2 regions of the Cupriavidus phytohabitans genome follow, and region 2 is predicted to be linked to the other one. Evidence: predicted binding sites of a transcription regulator. Region 2 holds the regulator's gene; the other holds the start of a gene.
What was found. Region 2 encodes sigma-54, which starts transcription at its own class of promoters, with help from an activator protein. Its sites were predicted from a motif close to TGGCANGNAANCTGCTTT; they were not measured.
Positions count from the first base shown of each region.

Region 1: J8I34_RS16105 (PQQ-dependent methanol/ethanol family dehydrogenase) is a predicted target of sigma-54. The motif match lies at 3,697-3,714, and genes of this name have one in related genera.

Region 1 is NZ_JAGIQB010000020.1:104,967-110,167, forward strand. Features, by position in the region: gene J8I34_RS16085 (ABC transporter ATP-binding protein) at 1-565, shown strand, start outside; gene J8I34_RS16090 (PQQ-dependent catabolism-associated beta-propeller protein) at 562-1,566, shown strand; gene J8I34_RS16095 (ABC transporter substrate-binding protein) at 1,559-2,755, shown strand; gene J8I34_RS16100 (ABC transporter permease) at 2,763-3,572, shown strand; gene J8I34_RS16105 (PQQ-dependent methanol/ethanol family dehydrogenase) at 3,791-5,201, shown strand, end outside.
Region 2 is NZ_JAGIQB010000018.1:104,151-109,351, forward strand. Features, by position in the region: gene hprK (HPr(Ser) kinase/phosphatase) at 28-999, opposite strand; gene ptsN (PTS IIA-like nitrogen regulatory protein PtsN) at 1,079-1,534, opposite strand; gene hpf (ribosome hibernation-promoting factor, HPF/YfiA family) at 1,907-2,257, opposite strand; gene J8I34_RS14905 (RNA polymerase factor sigma-54) at 2,306-3,784, opposite strand; gene lptB (LPS export ABC transporter ATP-binding protein) at 3,940-4,740, opposite strand; gene lptA (lipopolysaccharide transport periplasmic protein LptA) at 4,794-5,201, opposite strand, start outside.

The sequences.
Region 1 (5,201 bases), on a different contig from region 2:
GCGGCGCGATCCGGTGCGCGCGCTGGCGCGCCTCGGCATCGTGTTCCAGCAGCCCGCCATCGATCTCGACCTGCCGGTGCTGGCCAACCTGCGCTTCCATGCGGACCTGCACGGGCTGCCGCGCCGCGTCGCCGCTCAGCGCATCGTCCGGCTGCTCGATGCGTTTGGCCTGGGCGCGCGGGCGCGCGCCCCGGTGCGCGAGCTGTCCGGCGGCAACCGGCGCAAGGTGGAGCTGGCGCGCGCGCTGCTGCACGAGCCGGCACTGCTGCTGCTGGATGAGCCTACCGTGGGGCTCGATCCGGCTTCGCGGGCGCAGATGGTCAGCGATGTCAGGCGGCTGACCGCGCAGGCGCAGGCCGGTGTGCTGTGGGCCACGCACCTGGTGCAGGAGGTGGAGCATGCCGACCGCGTGATCGTGCTGGACCGCGGCACCGTGCGCTTCGACGGCACGCCGGCGGCGCTGCGCGGCGTGGCAGGGCGCGGCGATCTCGAGAGCGCTTTCCTGGCCATGACGCGGGCTCCTGCCGCTTCTGCCAGCAACACCGAAAGGAGCATGCCAGCATGAACGAGATGCCATCGCCAAAGTGGTTTGCCATCACGCTGCTGCTGGTGACGGCACTACTGGTGGGCGCCGGACTGGCCGAAGCGGCGCGCGTGGCCAGCGGCCACGTATTCGTGTCGAGCGAGAAGGATGATGCAATCGCCGCCTTCGATGCGCGCAGCCGGCAACTGCTGGCTGTGTGGCGCCAGTGCAAGCGGCCGCGCCACCTGCAGCTCTCGCCCGATCGCGCGCGCCTGTATGTGGCATGCAGCGATGATCACCGCGTCGACGTGGTCGACGTGGCCAGCCGCAAGACGCTGGCTTCGCTGCCGGTGGGCGACGACCCGGAGCTGTTCGACCTGAGCCGGGACGGCCGCATGCTTTATGTCTCGAACGAAGAGGATGGCCTGCTGTCGGCCTACGACACCGCTTCGGGCAAGCGCGTGTTCGCCGTCAAGGTGGGCGAGGAGCCGGAGGGCGTCAAGGTCAGCGCGGATGGCAGGCGGGTATACGTGACCTCGGAGGTGGCCAACCTGGTCCATGTGATCGACGTGGCCACGCGCAAGGTGGTCGGCAATATCCAGGTCGGCAACCGGCCGCGCCGGCTGCTGCTGTTGCGCGACGGCAAGGAGCTGTGGGTCTCGAACGAGCTGTCCGCCAGCGTCAGCGTGATCCATACCGATACGCTGGAGGTGGCCCATACCATCCACTTCGCGCCGCGGGGCTTCCGCGCCGGGGATGTGACCCCGGTGGGGATGGCGGCCAGCAGCGACGGCACGCGTGCCTATGTCGGGCTAGGGCGCGCCAACCACGTGGCGGCGGTGGACGTGGCGTCGCGCCGGGTGCTGGACTATGTGCTGGTGGGCCGGCGTGCATGGGGGCTGGCGCTGAGCCGCGACAACGCCAGGCTCTATGTCGCCAACGGCCTGTCAGACGACGTCAGCGTGGTGGATACCGCCAGCAGCAAGGCGACGGCAACCCTCAAGGCGGGCCGGGTGCCGCACTCGGTGGCGATCGATGACTGAACGCCTGCGTTGCTGCCTGTCGCTGGTTGCCGCGCTGGGCCTGCTTGCGAGTGTGGCTGACGCTGCCGCTGCCGCCGAGGTGCGTATCGCATTGGTGTCGCTGGCTGGCGACCTGCGCCATGAGGCCCGCCGCCTTGCGCAGCGCTACCCGGGGCAGCCGCAAGGGCGCGCCCTCGACGGCGCGCAGGTGGCGGCAGCGGAGGCACGCTTCGCGCTGGAGGCAGCGGGCCAGTCGCTCAGGCTCGATGCGCAGGAAGCGCGCAACGAAGCGGAAGTCGGGCCGATGGTTGCGGCACTGGCGCGGCAGGGCACGCGCTTTATCCTGCTTGACCTGCCAGCCGCGGCAATCAGGCAGGCGACGGCCGCCGTCAAGCCGGGCGAGGCCCTGCTGTTCAACGTCTCGGCCGATGACGACGGCCTGCGCGGCGCCGCCTGTTCGCCCGTGCTGCTGCACACGCTGCCCAGCCTGCGCATGCGTGCCGACGCACTGATGCAATACCTGGCGCTGCGCAAGTGGCGCCGCGCGCTGCTGCTGAGCGGCCCGTCGACGGGCGACGCGGCGCAGCGCGACGCGCTGGTCCAATCCGCGCGGCGCTTCGGCATCGCGTGGTCGGCGCAACGGACGTTCAGGCTGTCCAACGATCCGCGCGAACGCGACCAGGCCAACCTGAACCTGCTGTCCAGCGGCACCGACCATGACGTGGTGGTGGTCGCCGATGCCGACGGCGAATTCGCCCGCGGCGTGCCCTATGCCACGCAGCTGCCGCGCCCCGTGGTGGGCGCCAGCGGCCTGGGCGCGCAGGCCTGGCACTGGGCCTGGGAGCGCAATGGTGGCCCGCAGCTCAACCGGCGCTTCACGCGCGCGGCGGGGCGCCCGATGACGGGCTACGACTGGGCCGCGTGGGTGGCCGTCAAGGCGATTGCGGAAAGCGTCGCAAGGCAGCCGAAGGCCGGTTTTGCCGCGCAGGCACAGGCGCTGGTCACCGGCAAGGTGGTGGTGGACGGCTTCAAGGGCCCGCCGCTGTCGTTCCGGCGCTGGGACCGCCAGTTGCGCCAGCCGGTCATGCTGGCTCACCCGGACGGCGTCGTTGCCGTGGCGCCGGTGGAAGGCGTGCTGCACCCGAAGAACAACCTCGATACCCTGGGCGCGGACGAGGCCGACACCCCGTGCCGCGCCCCGTCCTCGTAAGGAACCCATGGCCACCGTGCCGATCCATCGCTGGCGCGCGCTGCGCGCCGTCTGCGGGCGCGAGCTGCGCAAGTACCTGCGCCAGCCCGGGCGCCTGCTGTCGTCGCTCGCGCGGCCGCTGCTGTGGCTGCTGGTGTTCGCGGCCGGCTTCCAGAACGCGCTCGGTGTCGCGATCGCGCCGCCGTATGAGACCTACATCGAATACAAGGTGTACGTCGCGCCCGGCCTGCTCGGCATGATCGCGCTGTTCAACGGCATGCAGTCGTCGCTGGCAATGGTGTACGACCGCGAGATGGGCGTGATGCGCCTGCTGCTGACCGCGCCGTTGCCGCGTGGCTGGCTGCTCGGCTGCAAGCTGGCCGCCGGCATGGTGCTGTCGCTGCTGCAGATGGCCGCGTTCCTGCTGGTGGCGATGGCCTTCGGCATCCGCTTCGAGCCGTTGCACCTGCTGGCCGCGAGCGGCGCCATGGCGCTGGCGGCGCTGATGCTGGGGGCGCTGGGACTGTTGTTGTCGGTCCATGTGCGCCAGCTTGAGAACTTCGCCGGCACGATGAACTTCGTGATCTTTCCGATGTTCTTCGTCAGCTCGGCGCTGTATCCGCTGTGGAAGCTGCAGGAATCGGGCGCGGAGATCGTCTATCAGCTCGCGCGCTTCAACCCCTTCACGCATGCGGTCGAGGCCATCCGCTTCGCGCTGTACGGGCAGGCGGCCCCGATGAGCCTGGCGGTGGTGGCAGGCTGTGCGGCGGTGTTCTTCGCGCTGGCGCTGCACGGCTATGACCCGCAGCGTGGCATGGCCCGCCGGGGGCAGGCTTGAACCAGGCCGCGACCCGCATGGATGGCTGTTCAGATCTGGAGCAGATGCAACGCAGTGTTGCGTGCTGACACGGCTGCCAGCGCGCAATGCGGCCGCGTCCTGACGTCGCACGCGGCAATCCTATTGGCATGGGAATTGCCAAGTGCGTGTCTGGTGCGTGTCTGGTGTATGGCGCGTTGGCGCACCGGTGGGAAACCAAAACAATAGAGGAGAAGACAATGAGGACGTTACGAGCAGTGATGGCGGTCGCGGCAATCGCGGCTGCCGCGGCCAGCGTGGCCGCGCAGGCGGCGGTGACCGATGCCATGATCGAGAACGACGCAAAGACCCCCGGGGACGTGCTGTCGTGGGGCATGGGCCCGCAAGGGCAGCGCTATTCCGCGCTGACGCGCATCAATACGAAGAACATCGGCAACCTCGTGCCGGCGTGGTCGTTCTCGTTCGGCGGCGAGAAGCAGCGCGGCCAGGAGGCGCAGCCGCTGGTCCACGACGGCAAGATGTTCGTGACGGCATCGTATTCGCGCATCTACGCGCTCGACCTGAAGACCGGTGCCAAGCTGTGGAAGTACGAGCACCGCCTGCCCGAAGGCATCATGCCATGCTGCGACGTGGTGAACCGCGGCGCGGCGCTCTACGACAACCTGGTCATCTTCGGCACGCTGGATGCGCAGCTGGTGGCGCTGGACCAGAAGACCGGCAAGGTGGTGTGGAAGGAGAAGCTGGAGGACTACGCCGCCGGCTACTCGTACACGGCTGCGCCGCTGATCGTCAAGGGCATGGTGCTGACCGGCATCTCGGGCGGCGAATTCGGCGTGGTCGGCCGCGTCGATGCGCGCGATGCCAGGACCGGGCAACTGGTGTGGTCGCGCCCGGTGGTGGAAGGCCACATGGGCTACAAGTACGACAAGGACGGCAACAAGACCGAGATCGGCGTGACCGGCGCCGAGAACGCCAGCTGGCCTGGCGAGACCTGGAAGACCGGCGGCGCCGCCACCTGGCTGGGCGGCACCTATGATCCGGCCACCGGGCTGGTGTACTTCGGCACGGGCAACCCGGGGCCGTGGAACAGCCATATCCGCAAGGGCGACAATCTCTACTCCGCGTCGACGGTGGCGATCGATCCGGCCACCGGCAAGATCGTCTGGCACTACCAGAACACCCCGAACGACGGCTGGGATTTCGATGGGGTCAACGAGTTTGTGACCTTCGACCTCGACGGCAAGCGCATGGGCGGCAAGGCCGACCGCAATGGCTTCTTCTACGTCAACGACGCGCGCAGCGGCAAGCTGGTCAATGCCTTTCCCTTCGTTAAAAAGATCACCTGGGCCAGCGGCATCGACCTGAAGACCGGGCGGCCCAACTTCATCAGCGAAGGCCGTCCCGGCGACCCGGCCGCCGGCACCGACCCCAAGAAGGGCAAGTCGGTGTTCGCCGCGCCCGGCTTCCTCGGCGGCAAGAACCAGCAACCGATGGCCTACAGCCCGCAGACCGGCCTGTTTTATGTGCCGGCCAACGAGTGGGGCATGGATATCTGGAACGAGCCGGTCAGCTACAAGAAGGGCGCGGCGTTCCTGGGCGCGGGTTTCACCATCCAGCCGCTGAACGAGGACTACATCGGCGCGCTGCGCG
Region 2 (5,201 bases):
CAATTGAAAACGCGTGTCCGGCCCCGGTCAGAGCAGGCGGCCCTGGCCGCGCGAGACCGCATCGGCCTGCATCGCGGCGCGCTGGCGGTCCATGAAGTCGCGCAGCGTGTCGATGCCGCGCAGGCGCAGGATGGTGTTGCGCACGGCGGCCTCGACCAGCACGGCGAGGTTGCGGCCGGCCGCCACCTGGATCTTGACCATGTGGATCGGCAAGCCCAGCACGTCGAGGTATTGCGAATCGAGCGGCAGGCGCTCGAACTCGCCGTCGTTGCGGCGCACCAGCTGCACCACCAGCTTGATCTTCATCTTCCGGCGTACCGCGGTCTCGCCGAAGATGGTCTTGATGTCGAGCAGGCCCAGGCCGCGCACTTCTAGCAGGTTCTGCAGCAACGGCGGGCAGCGGCCCTCGATAAAGTCCGGCCCCAGGCGTACGAAGTCAACCGCATCGTCAGCCACCAGCCCGTGCCCGCGCGAGATCAGTTCCAGGCCCAGTTCGCTCTTGCCCAGCCCCGATTCACCCATGATCAGCACGCCCATGCCGAGGATGTCGAGGAACACCCCGTGCATGGTCACGCGCGGCGCTGAGATGCGCGACAGGTACAGGCGCAGGTGGTCGATCACCGCTGCCGACGACACCGGCGTGGTGAACAGCGGCGTGGAAGAGCGTGTGCAGCGCAGCTCCAGGTCCGGCGGCGGCTCCATGCCGTCGGCCACCACCAGGAAAGGCGGTTCCAGCAAGATCAGCTCGCCCATCTGGCGCTTGCGGATATCGTCGTCCAGCCGCTGGTAGTAGGTGATCTCAGGCTTGCCAAGCACCTGGATGCGGTTGGGGTGGATCAGGTTCAGGTGGCCCACCAAGTCTGCGGCGGAGGTGGCTTCGCGGGCGAATTCCACGTCGAAGGCGCGGTCCGCACCTTCCAGACCGGCCACCCAAGAGAGTTTGAGGTCGGCTGCGTTGTCGTCGAAGATGGACTGGGAGGTGACGCCGGTGAGTTCCATGCGGGTATGACGTGTGGGGCGGTGTGCCAGGCGCTGCGCCTGTCCGGTCTGTGCCGGCCCGTTCAGGTCAATCGGTGAATCAGGGATGCCATTCGGTCAGCAGCTGGTGCACGGCTTCGGAAGTGGGCAAGGTCGCCAGCCCTTCGCGCATGTCGCGATCGGACAGCAACTGCGCGATCTCGGACAGGATTTCCAGGTGCTGCTGCGTGGCCTGTTCCGGCACCAGCAGGAAAATCAGCAGCGACACCGGCTTGCCGTCGGGCGATTCGAACGGGATCGGCTCGGCCAGGCGCATGAAGGCGGCCAGCGGCTGCTTCAGGCCCTTGATCCGGCCGTGCGGGATCGCCACGCCTGCGCCAAGGCCGGTGGAGCCCAGCGACTCGCGCGCGAACAGGTTGTCGGTCACAGTAGCGCGCGCCACGCCATGGTTGTTCTCGAAGAGGAGCCCGGCCTGCTCGAACACACGCTTCTTGCTTGTGACGCTGACGTCGAGGGTAATGTTGCCGGGTGGCAGCAATTTGGCCAAACGATTCATGGGCGATGCGCAGGATTTCAGTTAGCGGGCGGATCCGCCGTTCCGCCGGGCAGTATGGCTCAGAGGCTGCCGGTCGCCGGCAACGCCGAGGCGTCCGGCCATTATAGAGCAGCGGCCTCCCCGTGATTGTGCAGCGCAGCGCCGCGCGGTGGGCGTCCGCACCGTAAGCGGGCGCGGGCAGGATGCGGCTCTGCATGTATGGCGCAGCATACACCCTGCCGCGGCCGTTGCGAACACTCCGTCTCAAACGGGTGACACGCCTTTGCGCAGGCGCCACAGCGCACAGCGCCGCAGGCGCAAAAAAGCCGCGCTATGCGCGGCTTGCCTGTTCAGTCTTGATTCAGCAGCCCTCTGCAGGGCCCCCGGGCACGCTCATTGCTGCATCTGCGCTGCGGCCATCTGGTACTTGACCGCTTCGCGGTCGTGGCCTTGCACGCGGTCCTTGTAGCGCAGTACCTGACGGTCCAGCTTGTCGACTAGTGCGTCGATCGCTGCATACAGGTCTTCATGATGCGCTTCAACGAAGATGTCCTTGCCCCTGAGATGTAGATTGATTTCCGCATATTGCCGCCTGTCCTTTTCCTTGTGATTGTCGACAGAGAGCAGCACGCTAACGCCAATGACCTGATCGAAATGCCTGACGATTCGCTCCAGCTTCGTTTCCACGTACTCACGCAACGGCGGCGTGATGTCAAGGTGGTGTCCACTGATCTTGAAGTTCATAGCGCTTCTCCTTCTGAAAGAGCCTCACCAGGCAGGCGGTGGGCTCGGCTACAAAGACTTGCGGAGATTCACTGCGGGGATCTTCAGGGCTTCGCGATATTTGGCAACGGTGCGGCGTGCGACAACGAAGCCTTGCTCACCCAGCAGTTCGGCGATGCGACTGTCGGAAAGGGGATTCCTCGGGTCTTCGGCTCCTATCAGTTGCTTGATCAAGGCGCGGATGGCCGTTGATGAAGCCGCGCCACCGGTTTCGGTGGACACGTGGCTGCCGAAGAAGTACTTCAGTTCGAAAGTACCCATCGGCGTTGCCATGTATTTATTGGTCGTCACCCGGGAGATGGTTGACTCGTGTAATCCCAGTGTATCGGCAATCTCCCGCAAAACCAAGGGGCGCATGGCGATTTCGCCGTGCGTGAAAAAGTTCTTTTGACGCTCGACAATGGCCTGCGAGACACGCAGGATCGTGTCGAACCTTTGCTGGATATTCTTGATCAGCCAGCGCGCTTCCTGCAGTTTCTGCTGCAGGCCCGCGGTACCCGACTCGCCCTTCGCGCCGCGCAGGATCTGCGCGTACATGTCGTTGATGCGCAGCCTCGGCATCACATCGGGATTGAGCTGCGCGATCCAGCCGCTGCCGCTCTTGCGCACGAACACATCGGGCACGACGAAGTCGGCCTCGGGTCGGCTGTAAGCCTGGCCCGGATAGGGTGCCAGCGAGCGGATCAGCTCGTGCGCGGCCTTGAGTGCAGGCTCGTCTACCTGCAGGGCTTTTTTCAGGCGCGTGTAGTCGCGCACCGCCAGCAGCTCGAGGTGGTTGTGCACGATGTTCAGCGCCAGTTCGCGCTGCGGGTGCTGCAGCCGGCGCAATTGCAGGCCCAGGCACTCGGCTGCATTGCGCGCGCCCACGCCCGGCGGGTCGAAGCTTTGCAGCAGCGTCAGCATCGCCTGCACTTCGTCGATCTCGAATTCGAGCTCTTCCGGCAGTTCGGCGCAGATTTCTTCGAGTGTCGCGCTGAGGTAGCCGTCGTCGTCGAGCGATTCGATCAGGAAGATGGCCAGGCCCTTGTCGCGCACCGAGATCTTCAGCGGCGTGAGCTGTTCCATCAGGTATTCGCGCAGCGTGGGCTCGGCCTCGCGCAGCTGCATCGGCGTCTTCTCGTCTTCGTCGCCTTGCGGGCGGCGCGCGAAGTCGTCCAGGCTCCAGTCGCCGCCATAGTCTTCGCCACTGTTGCTGTCGCCGTAGCTGTCGTCGTCGCCCGCGCCATCGGTGCGCGCCTCGCCATTGCCTTGCGGCTCGGAAGGTGCCGGCGCCGGCGCGCTCTGAACATTGACCGAACCATCGGCGGCCACGCGCAGCGGGCTTTCGATCCAGTCGTTCTCGCGTTCGAGAAGGGGGTTTTCCGTGAGCGCCTGTTCGACTTCCTGCTGCAGTTCCAGCGTCGAAAGCTGCAACAGCCTGATCGACTGCTGCAGTTGCGGTGTCAGTGCCAGGTGCTGGGAGAGGCGGAGCTGTAGCGACGGTTTCATGCGACCTATTTTATGCGCATCTTTCCGTTGTTGGAACGGAAATTGCTATCAATGTCGCGGCTCGATCGACGCCGGCAGTGGGCTGGCCCACACCCAGATCATGGGGCCGAAAGCAGGGAGAATCAATGGCCTGCCGCTGTGGACAGGCCAGTACATCACATGCGGAAGTTCTCGCCGAGGTAGACGCGCCGCACCGATTCGTTGGCGATGATCTCTTCGGGCCGCCCGGCGGCCAGCACGGTGCCTTCGCTGATGATGTACGCGTGGTCGCAGATGCCAAGCGTTTCGCGCACGTTGTGGTCGGTGATCAGCACGCCGATGTTGCGCGCCTTCAGGAAGCTGACGATGCGCTGGATCTCGCCCACTGCGATCGGGTCCACGCCGGCGAACGGTTCATCCAGCAGGATGAAGCGCGGCGACGATGCCAGCGCGCGCGCGATTTCCACGCGGCGGCGTTCGCCGCCGGACAGCGACAGCGCCGGGTTGTTGCGCAAGTGAGCAATCTGCAGGTCGTCGAGCAGCGCGTCGAGCCTGCGCTCGATCTCGGCCTTGGCCAGCGGCTTGCCGTTTTCCACCTGCAGCTCCAGCACGGCGCGGATGTTTTCCTCGACGTTGAGCTTGCGGAAGACCGACGCTTCCTGCGGCAGGTAGGACAGGCCCATGCGCGCGCGCTCGTGGATCGGCAGGCTGCTGATGTGGTCGCCGTCGAGCACGATATCGCCCTCGTCCAGGTTCACCAGCCCCACGATCATGTAGAAGGAGGTGGTCTTGCCCGCGCCGTTGGGGCCGAGCAGGCCGACCACTTCGCCGCTCTTCACGTCCAGCGACACATCTTTGACCACGGTGCGCGAGCCGTAGTGCTTCTTCAGGTGGCGCACGACCAGCGTGCTGCCGCCTTCGAGGACGGCCGTGGCTTGGGCGGAAGGCTTTTCGGCGATGGTGGCGGTATCGGTCATTGGCACAGTCTGGCGTTCAGCGTTTCAGGCGAGGAAGCGGTCCCCGCCCGGCGTCAGGGTTTGTTGGCGGGCGCGGGCGCCGGCTTCAGGTCCAGCGGCGAGCCGCTGCCCGAACCCTGCGCATTCGGGTCCTGCCGAGGCGACAGCACCGCGCGCACGCGGCCCGACGGATTGGCGGCCGAGGTGTTGTCGCCGCCGCCGGCAGCCGTGTAGAACTCCTTGCGGCTGTCGTAGGTCAGCACCGCGCCGCGGATCTCGTCGAGCATCTTGGCGCCCTGCAGGCGCGCCATGCGCGCGTGGCCGATCAGCTTGGACAGCTCCTGCTTGCCGTCGTATTCGATGCGGTCGCCCCAGCCGTCGATGTACTCGTCGACGCCTTCGCGCTTCTGCCGGATATAGGCTTGCTTGCCCGGCTTGGACGTGGCCACCGCGAACTGGTAGCCCTCGGGATCGGTGCGCAG